2 regions of the Dryocola mayonis genome follow, and region 2 is predicted to be linked to the other one. Evidence: predicted binding sites of a transcription regulator. Region 2 holds the regulator's gene; the other holds the start of a gene.
What was found. Region 2 encodes LexA, which represses DNA repair genes until DNA is damaged. Its sites were predicted from a motif close to TNCTGTATGTACATACAGNA; they were not measured.
Positions count from the first base shown of each region.

Region 1: the regulator LexA is predicted to act here: its motif matches at 2,610-2,629, upstream of mutH (DNA mismatch repair endonuclease MutH).

Region 1 covers NZ_CP150452.1:3,400,936-3,407,679, reverse strand. Annotated here, with positions in the region: gene WLO32_RS16460 (NADP(H)-dependent aldo-keto reductase) at 1-413, opposite strand, end outside; gene WLO32_RS16455 (YgdI/YgdR family lipoprotein) at 557-775, opposite strand; gene WLO32_RS16450 (TerC family protein) at 904-1,617, opposite strand; gene mutH (DNA mismatch repair endonuclease MutH) at 1,690-2,376, opposite strand; gene rppH (RNA pyrophosphohydrolase) at 3,063-3,593, shown strand; partial or broken gene ptsP (phosphoenolpyruvate--protein phosphotransferase) at 3,606-5,853, shown strand; partial or broken gene lgt (prolipoprotein diacylglyceryl transferase) at 6,024-6,744, shown strand, end outside.
Region 2 covers NZ_CP150452.1:3,926,587-3,933,330, forward strand. Annotated here, with positions in the region: partial or broken gene zur (zinc uptake transcriptional repressor Zur) at 92-611, shown strand; gene WLO32_RS19005 (CsbD family protein) at 682-891, opposite strand; gene dinF (MATE family efflux transporter DinF) at 1,130-2,464, opposite strand; gene lexA (transcriptional repressor LexA) at 2,559-3,167, opposite strand; gene WLO32_RS19020 (diacylglycerol kinase) at 3,287-3,655, opposite strand; gene plsB (glycerol-3-phosphate 1-O-acyltransferase PlsB) at 3,840-6,278, shown strand; gene ubiA (4-hydroxybenzoate octaprenyltransferase) at 6,320-6,744, opposite strand, start outside.

The sequences.
Region 1 (6,744 bases), 530 kb from region 2:
GTGGCGCGCTGCGGCCAGTGCACCTGATACAGATCGAGATAGTCGGTTTGCAGGCGCTTCAGGCTCGCATCCAGCGCGTCACGGATGTTTTTGCGATCGAGGATCTGATTCGGGCGGATCCCCGCATCGTTATTGCGGCTTGGTCCGCTGACTTTAGAAGCGATCACCAGCTTATCGCGGTTGCCGCGCAGCTTAAGCCAGTTGCCTACGTAGGTTTCGGTTAATCCCTGCGTTTCCGGGCGCGGCGGCACCGGATACATCTCCGCGACGTCAATCAGGTTCACACCCTGGCTTACGGCGTAATCGAGTTGGGAATGGGCGTCGGCTTCGCTGTTTTGCTCACCAAACGTCATGGTTCCTAAGCCCAGCGTGCTTATTTCAAGAGAGCTGTGGGGGATACGGTGATAATGCATAACCGGCTTCCTTATTCTTCTACCAGACCACATCAGGCAGGCGCCCGACAAAAAAGGACTATTAACATGGCAGAGGGGAAGCAAAAGCGAAAGAGGGGAGATAAGAAAAGTATTCAGGCCAGCGAGGCGCTGACCTTCAGAATTTAGCGTTCAATAATTTGCGACACATCGTCACGATTGATCTGCATTTCGTTGCCCTGCTGATCGCGGTAGCTCACCAGCCCGGTTTCATCATCAATCTGCGGTTTGCCGTCGGTGAGGATCATGCGGCCATCTTTGGTGGCCATCACGTAGTCGCTGCTGCAGCCAGAAACCGCGCATGCCATACCGATAGCGGAAATTACAACTGCCCATTTTTTCATCGTTATTCGCCTCGTCAGGAATGAAATGACCTACATAGTTTAGTAATAACTTTATAAAGGCGAGGGGATAAGCAGGAAATTCTTAAAATAAATCAGGGGAAAGGGTCAAAGCCTTTCCCCTTTGCGGGCTAGAGCGGATTTTTTTTATTGCGGATGAGGTTAAGGCTTTCAACGGCGATAGAGAAGAACATCGCAAAGTAGATGTAGCCCTTCGGCACGTGAATATCGAAGCTTTCGAGAATCAGCGTGAAGCCGACCAGCAGCAGGAACGCCAGGGCGAGCATTTTCACCGACGGGTGACGGTCGACGAAGTCGCCAATCGCGCGGGCGGCGAACATCATAACCCCCACCGCAATCACCACCGCGGCCATCATAATAAACAGATGATCGGACAGGCCGACGGCGGTGATCACCGAATCCAGGCTGAAGATAATATCCAGCAGCATGATTTGCACGATAGCGCCGAAGAAGGAGTGAACGTTGGTTTTAATCCCTTCTTCTTCACCTTCGATGGATTCGTGGATCTCCTTGCTGGCTTTCCAGATAAGGAACAGGCCCCCAAGCAGCAGAATCAAATCCCGCGCTGAAATTTCGTTGCCCAGCACGGTAAACAGCGGCGTGGTTAAGCGAATAACCCACGCGATGGAGGCCAACAGCGCCAGACGCATAAGCATGGCGGCGCCTAAACCAAGACGTCGCGCTCTTTGCTGCTGCTCTTTAGGGAGTTTCGCCACCACCAGCGAGAGGAAAATAATATTGTCGATACCCAGTACGATTTCCAGAATCGTCAGCGTGCCTAAAGCCATCCACGCGTTGGGGTCTGAGATCCATGCAAACATCAAAAAAGTCCTGCCAAAAAATGAAAACGCTAATTATAAGCGCGTGCCGGAAAGGGAGTAAAAATTAAATTGGCGCTACAGGCAGAAATGGCGCGCCAGAAGCCGTCCGGTGAAGTTCTTTTTCAGATAAAAACCCCGCGGCAGCGTGAGGATGCGCGAGCCGTCGGTGCCTACGGCTTCGGTAAGCGCTTTGCTGTTGGCCGCTTTCGGGCGCAGCTGCAGCACTTCGCCGTGGCGCGCGGTAATGCGCTCTACCTGGCCGAGCACTATGAGGTCCATCAGCTCTTCCCAGTCGAGCCTTAGCTGACGATCCTCTTCTTCTGAGGGTTCCCATAACAGCGGCGCGCCGACGCGGCGCTCGGCAAGCGGGATCTGCCGTTCGCCCTCTACCGGGATCCACAATACCCGCTTTAGCTTATGGCGCACGTGGCTGGTTTCCCACACCACGCCGGTATTGCCGGTAAGCGGCGCTACGCAAACGAAGGTGGTTTCCAGCGGACGGCCCCGCTGGTCTATCGGAATGGTTTTTAGCTCAATGCCCAACGCGGCAAAGTCCTGCTCGGGCTTGCTTCCCGCGCTTGCGCCAAGCCACAGCTCCAGCAAAATGCCGATCCAGCCTTTATCGCGTTTCAGATCCGGCGGAATGGCGAGGCCCGCAAGCGCGGCCAGTTCTCCGAGCGTATAGCCGGCAAGCTGCTGGGCCTGGGCCAGCAAAATCTGTTCGTTTTCCGGTGGGTGAAGCAAGGGTCGTAGTGAGTGCATAACGCCTGACTGCCATGTGGTTAAAAAATAACCGTGGTTTACCCACGGTGCGGAAATAGTTTAGCCTGCCGCGGCAGGGAATATCAATTTCATGATTTGTAATGACTTTTTTTCTTAAAATGCGCATATTGAACGCTGTGAAAAAATCTTTTCCATTTCTGGTCACCGACAATGAACAGGATCTTACACCGGGTTATCCACAGAAAAATGGGATAACTGGGTAAAACCGACACTACTGGTTCCATTTACAGCCTTGACGGCGGGGTGAAACACATTTTTTCAGCGAATTGTGCCTAACTTGTTGGCACAATCTGTGGATAAAAACGACATTGCTCGATCTTTCATCAGCAAAGGATCCTCAGGTGTGAGGCGCATCACATTATGAAAAACCGGAGCAACGGATTTTTATTTATCCATTTGAATTTAAATGTATTAATAGTCTTTCAGGATTGTTCTTAATTTCCGTTATCGGAAGTTGTCCCGAGACTATCGGCTAGTTTTTCACAGTTATATCCACAGAAAAAGTGAATAAAATCGCGGTGCATTCTCCGAATCTGTTTATAACTCTGGTTAAATTTGTGAGTTATTCAAATGTTATTCGTCAATGTTCACCGTTAAGAGTGGTTTACCGCCTGAGGCTTGTATGAAACAATCGCTGCAATCCAGGTTTTCTTTGAGGTAGTCCGGTGATCGATGATGATGGCTACCGCCCGAATGTTGGTATTGTAATCTGTAATCGGCAAGGGCAGGTGATGTGGGCCAGGCGTTTTGGCCAGCATTCCTGGCAGTTTCCGCAGGGTGGCATTAATCCTGGCGAATCTCCTGAGCAGGCGATGTACCGTGAGCTTTTTGAGGAAGTTGGTTTACAGCGCAAAGATGTCCGCATCCTCGCCTCGACCCGCAACTGGTTACGTTACAAATTACCGAAACGTTTGGTGCGTTGGGACACAAAGCCGGTTTGTATCGGCCAGAAACAAAAATGGTTTCTTTTGCAGTTGATAAGCTCAGATAACGACATCAATATGCAAACCAGCAGCACTCCGGAGTTCGATGGCTGGCGCTGGGTGAGCTACTGGTATCCAGTACGCCAGGTAGTCTCCTTTAAACGCGATGTTTATCGTCGGGTGATGAAAGAGTTTGCCAGCGTCGTTATGCCGCTGCAGGAAGTTACGCCACCACGCAATAACGCGCCGGCATGGCGACGTAAAAGAGGTTAAGTCACGCAAAAAATGCTCACCCGTTTGCGAGAAATAGTTGAAAAGGTAGCCAGCGCCCCGCGCCTCAATGAGGCGCTGGATATCCTGGTCACCGATATCTGCCTTGCGATGGACACCGAGGTCTGCTCGGTCTATCTCGCAGACAGCGACCGCCGCTGCTACTACCTGATGGCGACCCGAGGGCTGAAAAAGCCGCGCGGCCGTACCATCACCCTCGCATTTGATGAAGGCATTGTCGGCCTGGTCGGGCGGCTTGCCGAACCCATCAACCTTGCGGATGCCCAAAAACACCCCAGCTTCAAATACGTTCCGGCGGTAAAAGAAGAGCGCTTCCGCGCCTTTCTCGGGGTGCCGATCATCCAGCGGCGTCAGCTGCTGGGCGTGCTGGTGGTGCAACAACGTGAGCACCGTCAGTACGACGAAAGCGAAGAGTCCTTCCTGGTCACCCTTGCCACGCAGATGGCGGGCATTCTTTCCCAGTCACAGCTTGCGGCTTTATTTGGCCAGTATCGCCAGACGCGAATTCGTGCGCTGCCCGCCTCGCCCGGGGTGGCCATTGCTGAAGGATGGATGGACTCCACGCTCCCGCTAATGGAGCAGGTCTCTGAAGCCTCAACGCTTGACACCACCCGCGAGCGTGAACGCCTTACGGCCGCCCTGGAAGAGGCCTCGAACGAATTTCGCCGCTACAGCAAACGCTTTGCCGCGGGCGCGCAGAAAGAAACCGCCGCTATTTTCGATCTTTACTCTCACCTGTTAACCGACGCCCGTCTGCGCCGCGAACTGTATGGTGAAGTGGATAAAGGTTCGGTTGCGGAGTGGGCGGTTAAAAAGGTCGTCGAGAAATTTGCCGAACAGTTCGCCAGCCTGTCGGACAGCTACCTGAAAGAACGCGCCGGCGACCTGAGAACGCTTGGGCAACGCCTGCTGTTCCATCTTGACGACACCATCCAGGGGCCGAATACCTGGCCGGAACGCTTTGTGCTGGTGGCTGACGAACTCTCAGCGACCACCCTTGCGGAACTGCCGCAAAACCGTCTTGCCGGGGTAGTGGTGCGCGACGGCGCCGCAAACTCCCATGCCGCCATTATGGTGCGGGCGCTGGGCATCCCGACGGTGATGGGGGCGGATATCCAGCCCTCGGTGCTGCATCGCCGGACGCTGGTGGTGGACGGCTATCGCGGCGAGCTGCTGGTCGATCCCGAGCCGGTTCTGCTGCAGGAATATCAGCGCCTTATCAGCGAGGAAAACGAGCTAAGCCGCCTTGCGGAAGATGACGTAGACATGCCCGCGGCGCTCAAAAGCGGCGAGCGCGTTCAGGTCATGCTCAACGCAGGGCCTTAGCCCGGAGCATGAAGAAAATCTCGGTAGCCGCATCGACGGCATCGGCCTGTATCGCACCGAAATACCTTTCATGCTGCAAAGCGGTTTTCCCTCCGAAGAAGAGCAGGTCGCGCAGTATCAGGGCATGCTGCAGATGTTCAACGAAAAGCCGGTAACGCTGCGTACGCTGGACGTCGGCGCTGACAAACAGCTGCCGTATATGCCCATTAGCGAAGAGAACCCTTGCCTCGGCTGGCGCGGCATTCGCATCACGCTCGACCAGCCGGAGATCTTCCTGGTGCAGGTTCGCGCCATGCTGCGAGCCAACGCGGCGACGGGCAACTTAAGCATCCTGCTGCCGATGATTACGAGCCTGGATGAGGTGGACGAAGCGCGCCGCCTTATCGACAGGGCCGGGCGCGAGGTGGAAGAGGTGCTGGGCTACGCGCTGCCCAAACCCCGCCTGGGCGTTATGGTGGAAGTGCCGTCGATGGTCTTTATGATGGCACACCTCGCCAGCCGGGTAGATTTTATTTCCGTCGGCACTAACGACCTGACGCAGTATTTGCTGGCGGTGGATCGCAACAATACCCGCGTCGCCAGTTTGTACGACAGCCTGCATCCGGCCATGCTGCGGGTGCTGCAGCATATCGCCCGCGAAGCCGAACGCCACGGCATAGACCTGTGCCTGTGCGGCGAAATGGCAGGCGATCCGATGTGCGTGGCGCTGCTGGTAGGGATGGGCTATCGCCATCTTTCCATGAATGGCCGCTCGGTTGCGCGCGTGAAATACCTGCTGCGCCACATAAATCTTGAAGAAGCCCGCAGCCTGGCGGAGCGCAGCCTTGAGGCCCAGCTGGCGACGGAAGTTCGCCATCAGGTCGCCTCGTTTATGGAACGGCGCGGCATGGGCGGGCTGATCCGCGGCGGGCGCTAAAGCGCCTGGTGCCGGGTCCGGGAGCCGGGATGACATATCTTTTACAACTTCGCAGACTTAATCGCCGCGCCCTTTGTGCTATGATTCGGCGCTTTCGGAGCGCATCGGCACGGTGCGTATTTGCAACCTGCCGCCTTAAACCGGTGGGATAACAATGGCTTGTGATGACTATGAATAGTGGCTATCTGCGGTTCCCTGAATTTGACCCGGTGATTTTTTCCGTCGGGCCGGTCTCCCTGCACTGGTACGGCATGATGTACCTGGTCGGGTTTGTTTTTGCCATGTGGCTGGCCGGACGGCGCGCCAACAAACCAGGAAGCGGCTGGACCAAAAATGAAGTAGAAAACCTGCTGTACGCGGGCTTCCTTGGGGTTTTCCTCGGCGGTCGTCTCGGCTATGTCTTCTTCTACAATCTGCCCACCTTCCTTGCCGATCCGCTTTATCTGTTTAAAGTCTGGGACGGCGGCATGTCCTTCCACGGCGGCCTGATCGGCGTTATCTGCGTAATGATTTGGTTCGCGCGCCGCACCCGGCGTAATTTCTTCCAGGTGGCTGATTTTATTGCGCCGCTGATTCCTTTTGGCCTGGCTGCCGGCCGCCTTGGCAACTTTATCAACGGCGAGCTGTGGGGGCCGGGTCGATCCTGATTTCAGATGGGCCATGCTCTTCCCGGGCTCGCGCAGCGAAGATATCGGCCTGCTGGCGACGCATCCGGAATGGCAGTCGCTGTTCAATACCTACGGGGTATTGCCGCGCCATCCTTCCCAGCTGTACGAAATGGTGCTTGAAGGCATCGTGCTGTTTATCATCCTTAACCTGTTTATCCGTAAACCACGCCCCATGGGCTCGGTTTCTGGCCTGTTCCTTATCGGTTACGGCGCATTCCGCATC
Region 2 (6,744 bases):
TTTAAGGTAAAACACTGCCAGTATGGACCAGCATTCGGCGTTTTTGCTGCTTTTATGATAAAGTGAGAGGCTAATCGATCGAGGAATGCTAATGGATACGACGACTTCACAACACGTGTTAGCGCAGGCCGAAAAGCTTTGCGCGCAGCGCAATGTGCGCCTGACGCCCCAGCGTCTGGAAGTGCTGCGTCTGATGACATTACAGACCGGCGCCATCAGCGCTTACGATCTGTTAGATTTGCTGCGCGTCAGCGAACCGCAGGCTAAACCGCCCACCGTCTATCGCGCGCTGGATTTCCTGCTGGAACAGGGATTCGTTCATCGCGTGGAATCCGCTAACAGCTACGTGCTGTGCAATTTGATCGATCAGCCGACGCACTCTTCGGCGATGTTTATCTGCGAGCGCTGTGGCGTGGTGAAAGAAGAAGTCGCGCAGGGCGTGGAAGACATTATGCATAAGCTGGCCGCAAAAATGGGCTTTGCGTTACGTCATAACGTGATTGAAGCGCATGGTTTGTGTGCGGGCCTGTTCCGAAGTGGAGGCCTGCCGCCATAAGGAAGGTTGCAGCAACCACGATCATTCCGTGCAGATTAAAAAGAAGGTTCGTTAAGGCAGGACGGTACATCCTTGTACCATGGGCAGGGCAGCCTGTAAGTCAGCACAACTGAGGGTTATGCGGGCTACCAGCGGTAATTGTTACGGGTTTCCCAGTCAACAACTTCCTTTTCCGCATCGTCTTTACTCGATCCATAACGTTCCTGGATCTTACCAACCAGCTGATCGCGTTTACCTTCAATGACCGTCATGTCATCGTCCGTCAGCTTGCCCCATTTTTCTTTTACATTACCTTTGAACTGTTTCCAGTTACCGCCGATTTCGTCTTTATTCATGATATTTTCCTTATCGTTCGGTGAAGAATCGTTAAAAGTTAATATCGTCCGGGTGAAGCCAGCGGCTGTCACTCACTATCTGCTGGACGTGATAATAATTGTAGTCAAGAATCCGGCGTCGGAGCGGCAATTAAGAACATTGAACCATTAAGACCGCGCCGGACACGCTGATTTGCAGCAGAATCTAGCGGCAAATCAGCATGCTGAGCGGGGATTAAAGGCGCGTCAACAGTTGTAACTAACTATGACTTTCCGCCTGGAACCATGTGTCGTGTCGCCAGTGGCGGCGCCAGATCCAGCCGAGGGCCAGCCCGCGCAGGGCAAGAAACACCGCTACCGCAAGCCACAGGCCGTGATTGCCAAGAGACGGCACGCTCAGCAGCGTCAGGCCGAAGCCCGCTGCGGCAACGACCATGCTGTTACGCATCTGGGCGCCGCGAGTGGCGCCGATAAACATGCCGTCAAGCAAATAGCACCACACGCCCACCACCGGCAGGACAATCTGCCAGCCTAAATAGCGGTCCGCCTGCTGCCGCAGCTCCGGCAGCGAGGTCAGCATGGCGACGATGTTTTCGCCAAACAGCGCATACGCCACCGCAAAGCCCAGCGCGACCAGCCCGGCCTGGCGGCAGGCCGCCCGCCAGACGTCCAGCAGCTGGCTGCCGTTACGGGCGCCGTAAGCCTGGCCCGAATGCGCCTCAACGGCATAGGCAAAGCCATCCAGCGCATAGGCGGTGAAGGTCAGCAGCGTCATTAAGACGGCGTTAACCGCCACCACTTCGCTGCCCAAACGAGCGCCGAAAATCGTCACCGAGGCAAAGCAGAGCTGCAGCAGCAGCGAACGCAGCATAATGTCTCTGTTTAACGCCAGCAGGCGGCGGATATTCCCGCGCCAGGCGTTTTTCAGCATGGCGAAGTCGATTCCCCGCATGACCAGAACTTTCTTCACCATCATTAAGCCGATGATAAAGGTAGCGTACTCCGCAATCGCCGTTGCCAGCGCGGCGCCCTGCACGTTCATATGCAGGCCCATAACCAGCCACAGATCGAGCAAAATATTCAGCACGTTGCCGACGATCAGCAGGATGACGGGGGCGCGCGCATACTGCACGCCAAGCAGCCAGCCGAGCAGCGCGAGGTTGGCCAGCGAGGCGGGCGCGCTCAGCCAGCGAATCTCAAGAAAACGCCTCGCCTGCGCAAGCACCTGCTCGTTTCCGCCAACGATATTTAGCGCAAGCGTAATCAGCGGGTAACGCAGCACGATAATGGCGATACCGGCAGCCAGCGCCATCAGTAACGGCTGTACCAGAGCACGGGCCAGCGCCGCGGGGTTATTCGCCCCAAAAGCCTGAGCCGTTAAGCCCGTCGTGCTCATGCGTAAAAACAGAAGCAGCATAAAGAGAAAGCTGGTGGCCGTTGCGCCAATCGCCACGCCGCCGAGATACACGGGGCTGTCCAGATGCCCAATAACCGCGGTATCCACCAGCCCGAGCAGGGGAACCGTAATATTGGAGAAGATCATGGGTAACGCGAGGCGCCAGAGCGCTTTATCCGTCGTCGAGAAGAAACGCATAGGGAAATCCGGGACGAGAAAAGAAAGAGGGATAATACGGTGATGCGCGGCAAACGCGCATCACAAAATGCGGGGACGCTAAGCTAAAGCGGTATTAAAGCCAGTCGCCGTTGCGGATAACGCCGACGGCCAGTCCTTCAATACTGAAATTCTGTTCGCGCAGATCGACGACGATAGGGTCGAACTCGCTGTTTTCCGGCAGCAGCTGCACGGTGTTGCCCTGCTGCTTCAGACGTTTTACGGTGACCTCGTCATCAATGCGCGCCACCACGACCTGGCCGTTACGCACGTCCTGGGTTTTATGCACCGCCAGCAGATCGCCATCCAGAATACCGATATCTTTCATGGACATGCCGCTGACGCGCAGCAGGAAGTCCGCGTTCGGTTTAAACAGCGACGGGTCAACCTGATAATGGCCTTCGATATGCTGCTGCGCCAGCAGCGGCTCGCCGGCGGCTACGCGGCCCACCAGCGGAATACCGGTTTCTTCTTCAACCAGAAGACGAATGCCGCGGGACGCGCCGGAAACAATCTCGATAACGCCTTTACGGGCCAGCGCCTTGAGATGCTCTTCCGCAGCGTTGGGAGAACGGAACCCCAGACGTTGAGCAATCTCGGCACGCGTCGGCGGCATGCCGGTCTGGCTGATGTGATCCCGAATAAGATCAAACACCTCTTGCTGTCTGGTAGTTAAAGCTTTCATTCCGCCCCCTGGGTGTTTATACAGTTATGCTGTGAGTATATACAGTCAAAGGTGAATTTGAAACCACAAATTGAGCAAAAAACCAGGGACTTATCATAATCCGGAATGGCTCTCGCAAATTAGCGCAAATGTGGCCACAGCAGCGTGCCCCAGGTGGCTACGGCAAGGATAATGGCGATCAGCACGGCGGCCGAGCCCATATCCTTCGCGCGGCCTGAAAGCTCGTGGTAATCCGTACCGACGCGGTCAACCAAAGCTTCGATGGCGCTGTTAAGAATTTCGACAATCATGACCAGCACCACGGAGCCGATAAGCAGAATGCGGGTGATGGCGTCAACGTCCAGCCCGCAGGCGACGGCGATGGCGATAACCGCGGCAACGCCTTCCTGGCGGAAGGCGGCTTCGTTAATCCAGGCGGCGCGCAGCCCTTTCCAGGAGTAACCGGCGGCTTTGATAATACGTGTAAATCCAGCGGTGTTATTCGCCATTTCGGGAAACCTTTTTAAAATAAAAGCGTCAATGCTTATCAGCACCCAGCAGCCTTCGCGTTTCTGCCAGCGATCGGGCAATCTGAAGGATGATGGGTAAAATCGCAACGCCACAGAAATCTTATGCAGTTTCTGATATTCTTGCGGCGAATTTGCATTATTAACCTGAGGCTTTACATCGTTTATGTCAGGCTGGCCAAGAATTTACTACAAATTACTTAATTTACCATTAGGCGTTCTGGTAAAGAGCAAGTCCATACCGGCAGATCCGCAGGCCGAGCTGGGCCTGGATACCACACGCCCTATTATGTACGTTCTGCCTTATAACTCTAAGGCGGACCTGTTGACGCTGCGCGCGCAATGCCTTGCACACGATCTGCCCGACCCGCTCGAACCGCTGGAGATAGACGGGGCGATTTTGCCGCGCTATGTCTTTATCCACAGCGGCCCGCGGGTCTTCACTTATTACACGCCGAAAGAAGAGTCGATCAAACTCTTCCACGACTACCTCGACCTGCACCGCAGCAATCCAAACCTGGATGTGCAGATGGTGCCGGTTTCGGTGATGTTTGGCCGCTCTCCGGGACGCGAAAAAGGCGACATCAACCCGCCGCTGCGTATGCTGAACGGCATACAGAAATTCTTCGCGGTTTCCTGGCTTGGCCGCGACAGCTTCGTGCGTTTTTCCGCGCCCGTCTCCTTGCGCAGAATGGCCACCGAACACGGCACCGACAAGCGCATCGCGCAGAAACTGGCCCGCGTGGCGCGTATGCACTTTGCCCGTCAGCGTTTAGCCACGATTGGCCCGCGTCTGCCGGTACGTCAGGATCTGTTTAACAAGCTTCTGGCCTCCAAGGCTATTGCCCGCGCCGTGGAAGACGAAGCGCGCAGCAAGAAAATCTCCCATGAAAAAGCCCAGCAGAACGCCGTTGCGCTAATGGAAGAGATTGCGGCGAACTTCTCTTACGAAGCTATTCGTCTGACGGATCGCGTGCTGGGGCTGACGTGGAACCGCCTGTATCAGGGCATCAACGTGCACAACGCCGAACGCGTGCGCCAGCTGGCTCACGACGGCCATGAAATCGTTTATGTGCCCTGCCACCGCAGCCATATGGACTACATGCTGCTGTCCTACGTGCTGTATCACCAGGGGCTGGTGCCGCCGCATATCGCCGCGGGCATTAACCTGAACTTCTGGCCGGCAGGCCCGATTTTCCGCCGCCTGGGCGCGTTCTTTATTCGCCGCACCTTTAAGGGCAGCAAGCTCTACTCTACCGTATTCCGCGAGTACCTCGGCGAGCTGTTCAGCCGCGGCTATTCCGTGGAGTATTTTGTCGAAGGCGGACGCTCGCGAACCGGCCGTTTGCTGGATCCAAAAACCGGCACGCTGTCGATGACTATCCAGGCGATGCTGCGCGGCGGCACGCGTCCGATTACGCTGGTGCCGATTTACATCGGCTACGAGCACGTAATGGAAGTGGGCACCTACGCCAAAGAGCTGCGCGGGGCGACTAAAGAGAAAGAAGGCTTTATGTCGATGCTGCGGGGCTTAAGCAAGCTGCGTAACCTTGGACAGGGCTATGTTAACTTCGGCGAACCTATGCCGCTGATGACCTTCCTTAACCAGCGCGTACCGGAATGGCGCGAGGCTATCGACCCCATCGAAGCCGTGCGTCCGGCGTGGCTTACGCCAACGGTGAATGAAATCGCCGCCGAGCTGATGGTGCGTATCAACAACGCAGGGGCGGCAAACGCCATGAACCTGTGCTGCACCGCGCTGCTGGCTTCGCGCCAGCGTTCTCTGACCCGCGAACAGCTGACGGAACAGCTCGACTGTTATCTCAACCTGTTGCGCAATGTGCCGTATTCGCCGGATGCCACCGCGCCGGAGCAGAACGCAGACGCGCTCATTGAGCACGCGCTGCAGATGAATAAGTTCGAAGTGGAAAAAGACACCATCGGCGACATCATCATCCTGCCGCGCGAGCAGGCCGTGCTGATGACCTACTACCGCAACAACATCATGCATATGCTGGTGCTGCCTTCGCTGCTGGCGGCGATCATTACCCAGCATCGCCATATCAACCGCGCCGAACTGCTGCGCCAGGTGGAAGTGCTTTATCCGATGCTGAAGGCGGAGCTGTTCCTGCGCTGGGGTAAAGAAGAGCTTGCCGCAGAAATCGACGCGCTGATTAACGAGATGGCGCGCCAGGGCCTGATGACGGTAAGCGGCGAAGAGGTGCAGATTAACCCAGCGCGTTCCCGCACCCTGCAGCTTTTGGCCGCGGGCGTGCGCGAGACGCTGCAGCGTTACGCCATCACCTTCTGGCTGCTGAGCGCCAATCCCTCCATCAATCGCGGCACGCTTGAACGCGAGAGCCGTACCGTGGCCCAGCGTTTGTCTATGCTGCACGGCATCAACGCGCCGGAGTTCTTCGACAAGGCGGTCTTCACCTCGCTGGTGCTGACGCTGCGCGATGAAGGCTATATCAGCGATACCGGTGACGCAGAGCCAACCGAGACGATGAGGGTCTACCAGATGCTGGCGGATCTGATTACCTCAGACGTGCGCCTGACCATTGAAAGCGCGACGACGCAGATAGCGGTGGAATCAGTGGAGTAAAAGAAAACAGGCGGGGAAACCCGCCTGTTTTTTTATGGCCGTCAAAAGCGCATTAAGCTTGATGCCAGGCCGATAAACAGCACCAGCCCAACGTAGTTATTATTGAGGAAGGCTTTAAAGCAGGCGTCGCGATCGCGGCCGGCGATCAGCCTTTGTTGATAAATAAACAGCGCGCCCGCAAGACCGATGGCGCAATAAAACGCCCCGCCCAGCCCGTTCAACCAGCCAATCAGCGCCATTAGCGCCATGACCACCACCTGCAAAATACCGATGATCAGCTTGTCATAGCGGCCAAAGAGGATGGCGGTGGATTTAATGCCGATCTTAAGGTCGTCATCCCTGTCGACCATGGCGTACTGGGTGTCATAGGCTACCGCCCAGCAGATATTGGCAAGGAACATCAGCCAGCAGCTTAGCGGCACGCTTTCGCTTACGGCCGCGAACGCCATCGGAATGGACCAGCCAA